2 regions of the Thermanaerosceptrum fracticalcis genome follow, and region 1 is predicted to be linked to the other one. Evidence: riboswitches for the same ligand, from Rfam matches in the RefSeq annotation. Region 1 holds a riboswitch; the other holds the start of a gene.
The links. A riboswitch is a leader RNA that binds a small molecule or an ion and turns the genes downstream of it on or off. The one in region 1 is predicted to bind cobalamin.
Positions count from the first base shown of each region.

Region 2: linked by a shared signal. The riboswitch ahead of BR63_RS04785 (hypothetical protein) and the one ahead of BR63_RS10450 (FecCD family ABC transporter permease) in region 1 are both predicted to bind cobalamin.

Region 1 is NZ_CP045798.1:2,036,694-2,040,904, reverse strand. It holds partial or broken gene BR63_RS10460 (DEAD/DEAH box helicase) at 1-43, opposite strand, end outside; gene BR63_RS19370 (hypothetical protein) at 152-427, opposite strand; gene BR63_RS19365 (SWIM zinc finger family protein) at 393-902, opposite strand; tRNA gene BR63_RS10455 (tRNA-Lys) at 1,133-1,208, shown strand; cobalamin riboswitch at 1,326-1,505, shown strand; gene BR63_RS10450 (FecCD family ABC transporter permease) at 1,870-2,889, shown strand; partial or broken gene BR63_RS10445 (ABC transporter ATP-binding protein) at 2,955-3,671, shown strand; partial or broken gene BR63_RS10440 (ABC transporter ATP-binding protein) at 3,685-4,111, shown strand; gene BR63_RS10435 (AAA family ATPase) at 4,097-4,211, shown strand, end outside.
Region 2 is NZ_CP045798.1:906,010-910,220, forward strand. It holds gene cbiT (precorrin-6Y C5,15-methyltransferase (decarboxylating) subunit CbiT) at 1-59, opposite strand, end outside; gene cbiE (precorrin-6y C5,15-methyltransferase (decarboxylating) subunit CbiE) at 52-669, opposite strand; gene cbiD (cobalt-precorrin-5B (C(1))-methyltransferase CbiD) at 662-1,759, opposite strand; gene cobU (bifunctional adenosylcobinamide kinase/adenosylcobinamide-phosphate guanylyltransferase) at 1,760-2,341, opposite strand; gene BR63_RS04785 (hypothetical protein) at 2,323-2,619, opposite strand; cobalamin riboswitch at 2,851-3,029, opposite strand; gene BR63_RS04790 (PHP domain-containing protein) at 3,059-3,925, opposite strand; gene BR63_RS04795 (dipeptidase) at 3,888-4,211, opposite strand, start outside.

The DNA.
Region 1 (4,211 bases):
TTAAGGAGGGAGCCAGGCTGACGGAACCGATTTTCTCCAGGGAAGGTACTAACGATTCTGGTTACATCGGCAAGGGTTTTGTTGATATTGATAACGAAGGAGTCTTCACCCATCAGGTCGAAGAATTTAAGCAAGTTGGTATTATTTAGTCTCAGCTTTCTTCCGTCAATGGAAAGAGACTGGCTGAGGTAATAGGCGTAAGGGTTGTTCCCGGACCACTGAGAAGTTGCTTTTCGTCCCTTTCGATGGTTTGGATGAATTGGAGCAGAGCGGCAGATTTAGGATCAAATTTTGTCTCACCAGGTTTTAGGCTGAAGTTTTTTCCGAAAGTAAATTCTTCCGATTTGGCTAAAGTTCCCAGGAATTTTTTCAAGTCTTTTACGGTGTACATTTTACCGCTGCCGACGGTAAATTCCAGCCAGCTCACTTTGGAACCGTCCTGGTACAAAAAAAAAATTAAATTCCGGTTTCAGGATGGCCGTTACGGTGTTTTGCTCCTCAAGGGAAGAAGATGTTCTATTGCTGAAAAAATCCAGGAAAGATTGGACACCCTGGGGAAGTTTTGGCGCTGTCTGGGGCCCTTTGGTTTCATATGGCTGGAAAGTACCGAAATATTTATGCCAGTCGGCCTGAATGGCTTTCATGACGGCCACGATATGTTTGCAGGCCCCATCGTAGCTGAAGAAGGCCTCACACTGGCAGGCATAGTCGTCCAGCTGGTTTCTGCTGTTGAACGTTACATTCACATAATATTTATAGGTGCCTCGCACTACGGCTAAAAAGCTGTTGTTCTTGCGGTCGTAATGAAGGGACAACACGCTGCCGTCCTGGTAATATTTGAGACCTTTGCTGTAGGTTGTTTCCAAAACAGTTACTTCTTTGATTTGCGCATCGGTGAGCATAGGAAGGACCATCACCTGAACTTTTTTTAGATTGTCGCAACTTTCATTTTAGCATATTTTAGATTAACTCGTAGTATAACGAAACAAGGAAATTTTCATGCAAAAAAATAAGGAGTTATTGCTGTTTAGATGATGATAACTTTTTGTCATGGGTAATTTATTTTACAAAGCACATGCTATGATTAAATTAAATAATAAATTGGGGTGTCAAATCCTTTCGCCCTAGCCATGACTCGCTAGCTTAATTGGTAGAGCTACTGACTCTTAATCAGTGGGTACCGGGTTCGAGTCCCGGGCGGGTCACCAGGAGAGAAAAGCGGGGAGGGTTGTTTCCCAGTTTCCTGTTTTTGTGCATAATGATTAATCTGTTTTGACAAATGGAAAAAAGGGAGATATAATTAGCTTGTAATTAGCTTAATAAATTGAATATGGTCAGTTTAAGGTGCCCTGTAGCAAGGGAGAATAGGGAAGCCGGTGTGAATCCGGCACGGACCCACCACTGTAAGCGGTGACGATTTACTTTTATGCCACTGGTCATACCCGGGAAGGCAGTAAGGAGGATGAACCGCAAGTCAGGAGACCTGCCTTAAACGTAGTTTGTGGGGGACAGGGGAAGAATGTCAGCCTGCATGTTTGCTGTTGCTTATTGATGGGGAAGCCTCTTAGCGTTGCTAAGAGGCTTTAATTTTTGTTTTCCGGTCAAACATTCTACTCTCTGGTGCCCGTCAAAGGGCATTCTTTTTTACAAAAAAGAGCTTGTCTCTTTTTGATAGGGGTGGACCTTGGGCCATCTGTCAAGGCTTTTAGGGAAGTGCAGCCCCCCCGGCCTTGGCATAGCCGTAGGAAAGCCCCCTCTTGATACACCCTCCACTAATTTTCTTTAGTTCAGCCTCAATATATTTTTTAGATTATTGAGGCCCTTTTTTTAGGGGAGCGAAATCCAGTTAGAAGGGCAGGAATTAGGTCCATGTTAGTTGGTGGGCAAAAGCTGTTTAGACAGTTAAAGGATTTAAGGGTATGGCGGTTTTTTATTTTGGTTGTGTTTTTCTTGATGGCTGTAGGGGGTATTCTTTTCAGTTTAAGTAAAGGGGCTATGGAAATAAGCCTGGGGCAGATCTGGCAAAGTTTTACCGAGGAAAGCCAGGAACCCTGGGCCCATGTGATGCGCAATATTCGTCTGCCCCGCACCCTGGTGGGAGCCCTGGTGGGCATTAATCTCTCCCTGGCTGGCACTATCCTCCAGTGTGTGATGCGCAATCCCCTGGCTGATCCTGGTATCATCGGTATTTCTTCAGGGGCAGGTTTAGCCGGCATTATTATCCTCATTGTTTTTCCCCACAATACTCACTTGCTGGTGCCTGTGGCTTTTTTGGGGGCCATGGGGGCAGCGTGTCTGATTTACATTCTGGCCTGGAAGGGCGGGGATATTCAGCCTATGCGGGTGATCCTGGCCGGGGTGGCGGTTTCTGCTTTTTTGGGTTCCTTTATTTCCGCCCTGATGATTTTTTACAGCGACCGGGTCCATGGGGCCCTGATGTGGATGGCTGGCGGTCTTTCCGCCCGCAGCTGGCCCCACTTCAAGGTTATTTTACCTTATACCCTGCTAGGGGTTTTAATCGCTTTTTACGGTGCACAAAAATTGAATATTCTGCGCCTGGGGGATGAAATTGCCCGGGGCCTGGGTCTGAAAGTAGAAGCTGTCCGGATCGGATTAACAGCAGTGGCGGCTCTGCTTGCGGCCAGTGCTGTCAGTGTGGTGGGGCTTTTAGGTTTTGTCGGCTTGATTGTGCCCCATGCAGCCAGGCTTTTGATCGGCGGGGACCATAAGTTTCTTCTGCCGGCAGCGGCCCTTTTGGGAACAGGGGTGGTCACCATCAGCGATACGGTGGCTAGGCTGGCCTTTGCTCCTGTAGAACTGCCCGTGGGCATCATTATGGCTTTTCTGGGGGCGCCCTTTTTTCTCTATCTCTTAAGGAGGGAAAGCTGATGGCCCTTTTAAATGTTGATGGGGTGAAATTTGCTTATAAAAAAAAGGAAGTTCTAAAAAAAATGTCTTTAGAGATTAATGAAGGGGATTTTATGGCTGTTTTGGGTCCCAACGGCTCCGGCAAGTCAACCCTTTTGAAGCTTCTTTCCCGCAACCTGAAGCCTGATGGGGGCAGTGTCTTTTACCGCAAGGAAAAAATCACCAGCATGGATACTAAAGCTTTAGCCAGACGCCTGGCTATTCTGGTCCAGGGGGCCGTGGCCCCTCCCGATATTTTGGTCAAGGATATGGTGAGTTACGGGCGCTACCCCCACCAGAAATGGTGGCGGGGCAATACCCAGGAAGACCTGAAGATTATTGCCTGGGCCATGGCCAGGACAAAGGTCCAGCAATTTGCTCTGCGCAGGATGGGAGAACTTTCAGGAGGGGAAAGACAGCGGGTTTTTCTGGCTATGGCTTTGGCCCAAAAACCTGAAATAATTCTTCTGGATGAACCTACCACATACCTGGATATTGCCCACCAGCTGGAATTGTTGGAATTAGTGCGGGAACTGAACAAGGAAGAAGGACTTACTGTTGTCGCCGTCCTTCATGATGTGGCTCAGGCCGCCCGCTATGCGGAGAAGGTTGTGTTGATGGAACAGGGGAAGATTATGGCTATGGGTTCCCCCCGGGAGGTTATTAACCCGGAGAATTTGCGGCGCCTTTACGGGGTGGAAGTGGAGGTATGCTGGGATCAACAAGGACTGCCCCGCATTTTTATTAAAGGACTGGCCAGATAAGGGAGCTGAAAACATGCCTGTGCTAGAAATAATTAACTGCACAAAAAAATTTGGCAACTTTACTGCAGTGGATGCCGTAAAGCTGAAGGTAGAAGCGGGGGATTTTTTGGGGCTTTTGGGTCCTAACGGGGCAGGGAAAACCACGCTAATCCGGATGGTATGCGGCTTGCTCAAGCCCACAGGGGGTGAAATCAGGCTCTTTGGCCAGATTTTTTCCCGGGATCTTTACAGCATTAAGAGCAAAATAGGACTTATCCCTCAACATAATAACCTGGAAGGTGAATTAACAGCCTGGGAAAACCTGGAGTTTCACGGCCGCCTTTTTCATATCCCGGGAGAGGAAAGGGACCGTAAAATCCGAGAAGTACTGGCATTTACGGGATTGGAAAATTTCAAACCGGCAAGTAGAAAATTTTTCCGGAGGCATGAAAAGGAGGCTGCTTCTGGCCAGGGCCCTCATGCACCAGCCGGAACTGTTGGTCCTTGACGAACCCACGGCAGGTCTGGACCCGGAAATAAGGCAAGAAATATGGCAGCTTC
Region 2 (4,211 bases), 1.1 Mb from region 1:
GGAACCTTACTACGTTCGAAACTGTCATCGGGCAGCCCCGGTACTAATTGCTTAAACATGAGAAATCACCAGCAAGCTCACAGAATCGGAATCACACACTTTGTCTAAGGTGGTGGTGGTTAACCGTTCCTGGGGCGTACCCAGAGCCTCACATACCGTAACCCGGCAGTCATTCCCCAAAACGGTGGATAGTTTTTGGGCCACTAGAGAAGGCGTGTTTTTATTGTCCGTTAAAATAGCGATTTTCTGGCCGGGGGTCAGGCAGGATAAAGCATCCAGGGAACGGCCATGGAGACTGATTAAACGGGCATCGTGCCACGATTCGGCAAGTTTGGCAAAGGCCAGGGAGATAGAACTGATTCCGGGTATCACGTTTAGTTCTCCGGCAGCAAAATGTTGACGGAGATACCCCAAAAAACTATAAAAACCCGGATCACCGGAAACCAGGACACATGTTTCTTTTTCTTTATAAATACTTTTCAAATACGCCACAACATCAGGCAAATTATTTTTCACATAAAATATCTCATGATGGGCTTCGGCAAAGTTATGTATAAAGCGTTGACCACCCACTAAAACCTGACATTTTTTGATAATCTTCAAGCCCAGGGGCAAAGTATAGTCCGGGTAACCGGAACCAGTGCCAACCACATGTAAGCGACTATTCATTTAATAATCCTCCTATCAGGTTGCCGGGGTCCGCTGAGCCCAGCACCTGTCCCTGGTAATTAAAAAAGATAAGAGATACGGATGCTTCCTGGAAAAGATATTTCCCAACTTTTTCAATTGCTCTGTGGGCCAGGAGCGTCCAGAATTCATTTCTTTTTTCCCACTGATCGATTAACTGTATGGCGGCCTCGGTGGTCAAGCTGTAAAAAATATCTTTAACCAGCGCTGCCGGAGCATCTAAGACGGCAGCGGCGGCAGCCATGGCTTCCAGGCGCCCGTCTCCCATGCGGTTGTGGGTATGAAAAACTCCCGCCGCCAGTTTTACTAATTTTCCGGGGTGTCCGGCAAGTATGAGCTTTCGGAATCCTTTCTCCACTGCTTGTTCCAGCATGTAGCCAAGATAATTGCTAGTGAGGCAAATGTACTCCCCAGAAAAACCAAACTGTTCAGCGCACCTTTGTCCAATTCGTCCAGGCGTCAAGACCAGGGTTTCATAACCTAAGGCTTTAATCACGTCGAGCTGGGGAGTTAAGGAAGTTTTATAAGCTTCTTCAGACATGGGATATACGATACCTGTGGTTCCCAGGATGGAGATGCCACCGATAATTCCCAGGTGGCTGTTTAATGTTTTTTTCGCAATACTTTCACCCAAAGGTACACTAATGGTAATGATGGCCCCCTTGTCAGGCGGCAAACATTTTTTTACAGAATCTATAATCATCTGCCGCGGCACAGGATTGATGGCCGGTTCTCCCACAGGGGTGGAAAGGCCGGGCTTGGTCACAATACCTACGCCTTTCCCGCCTTTTATCGTGATTCTCTCATCCGTTGTTAAAGCCACCGCAGCTTGAATCTCGCAGCCATTGGTGACATCGGGATCGTCCCCACCGTCTTTGATGACACTGTAAGTCACAAGCCCATCCGCTACACCCTTAAATTGTACCGGTATATGGAGGGGTGTACCAAGGGGCGTGGTAATGGTAACCTTCTCATATTCCATGCCGTTTAAAGCCGTCAAAGCAGCGGCAAGGGCAGCCGCCGTGGCTGCACTGCCTGTGGTAAAACCCGGCCTTAGTTTCTTCTCCTGCATTTACGACCCACTTCCGTTTGCTGCTGATTTGAGTTTCATGGGTATACCTACTGTTACTAAATATACATCATCTGCGGCCTGAGCCAGTTTCTGGTTAGCTCTTCCTACAATATCTCTGTAGGCCCTGCTGAGAGGATCCGGGGGAACCAGCCCCCAGCCTACTTCATTGGTAACAGCGATCAGGGTGATATCCGTAGTATGGACAACGTTGATTAAATTTTCTATTTCCCTGGTTATAAACTCTTCTATTTCAGTGGAAATAAATACAGCATCCTGAGGTTGGACTTTAGAAAGCAAATGATTGGCCACCAGGAGCGTGATACAATCCAGGAGCCATACCTTGTATTCCCGGTAATGGTTTAAAATAACTTTCCCCGGATTAAAAGGTTCTTCAAAAGTTTGCCAGGTATGAGAACGTCTTTCCGTATGTAGTCTAATACGTTCCTCCATTTCCTCATCCAGGGCTTGGGCTGTAGCCAGGTAAGCTACCTCTTCGGAAGCCAAATTAGCCAGGTATTCGGCGTAAGAACTCTTACCGCTGCGGGCAGCACCCGTGACCAGAATTAGGTGTCCTTTTCCCATAACTCCTCCGAAATCATATGTGTGGTACCATTCTTAAAAATGGCTTCCAACTCTACAATTTTGCGGTTCTTTTTCATCAACCACTGGGCATAACGCTGATTATTATGCTGCAGCCTTTTATTTTCTTTTTCCAACTGGCTAAGAATCGTTCTTTTTTCTTTTTCGATTTTTTCAATCAGATTCATTAAAACCCTGCGGCTGATTCTTAAATGTTCCACCTGGTTCTCAAGTTCCTTAATACGGTTTTTTAAGCGGATGAATTCCTGCTCATTGACCATTGTCGTATCCCCCTTGGAAAACATGCACTTTCTAGTATTATATTCCCAAGGGGATATTCCTAGTCTTTCCCAATTTATGAAAACGTCCGGTGACGTAATTTTTAAAAGTTCCCCCGGAGGGGATAAAAAAGATGGAAGTTGAGTAGTAGAAATAGAAAAAGTCCTCTGGTTATACCAAAGGACTGCACCCTGCTTCTTAATCCAAAGGTAACCATAGACCCTACACCGGGGTCTGATTACAATCACCAGGCAGGTCTTCTGGCTCTCGGGTCATTCTCCTCTCACGCCTTCCCTATGATGAAGCATAAGTGGCTGTATGTGAGATTTGTTACCGATTACAGCGGCGGGACCGCGCCGGATTCACACCGGTCTTCTCTTTTAAGCGATGCACCTGTGATTAATATGGAATTTTACCCATTTATATTAACACACAATTTACTTACCGGTCAAGATTCCCGTCCTTGCTTCTTTGTGCTGTCAAAAGCCTTGTTATAAAGGAGGAAGGCAGCAGCACAGAGCCAAATCCATTAAGTTCTTCAGGATCGTGCCCGTGAAAGTCTGAACCGCCGGTAACCAGCAGCCCGTACTGCAGAGCAAGTTCATAATAAAATTTTTCTAAATGGGGTGGGTGATGGGGATGATAGACTTCGATTCCGGACAGCCCTGTTTCTATTAGTTCCGTCAGTAACCCGGCGGGGAAATTTTCACCGGGATGGGCTAAAACCGGTACACCCTCAGCTCCTTTGATTAAGGCAACGGCTTTGTAGGGAGAGATCTTAAAGCGTGGAACATAGGCCGGGCAGCCCGGGTTAAGGAGCTGGGCAAAAACTTCTTCCACCCTTGTAAAATAGCCCTTTTCCATGAGGACCAGGGCGATATGAGGCCGGCCCACCGCACCCGGTCCTGCCCTGGCTAAAACTTCTTCCAGGGCTACGTTGTATCCCAGTTCTTGCAGTTTTTTCACCATGGCCCGGGCACGATTGTGCCTGGCCTCGGTCAATTTTCTTAAGGTTAACTGTAATGCTTTATTGGTCGTATTAATGAAATACCCCAGAATATGAATCTCTTCTTCCTCATAGACGGTGCTGATTTCTACACCGGGGAACACTTTGATCTTCTGCACATCGCCTTCCCTGAGGGCTTCCGCCAGTCCCTCTGTAGTATCATGATCGGTAATAGCTATATACTCTATTTCCTTTTCCCTGGCGAGTCTTATCACTTCACTGGGCCTGTAAGCCCCGTCAGAAGCAGTTGTGTGTACGTGCAGATCAACTTTGAGCAGGGGGCAAGACTTGCTGGAGTACACGAATATAATTACCTCCTAAGACCTTTCTCACTTCCTCTTCTTTCCATCCCCTTTGTAAAAGGAGTTCGGTAAGCAGGGGCATTTTGCTCACATCCTCCAGACCGGCAGGTGTTGTCTCTATGCCGTCAAAATCAGAACCCAGCCCTACATGGTCGACTCCGGCAACACCGGCGGCATATTCAATATGTTCAATAACAGTTTCCGCGGTTACCATTTCCCTCCCCAAAAATTCGGGATAAAAGTTAATGCCGATGATGCCCTGGTTTTTTTGGAGGGCTTCCAGTTG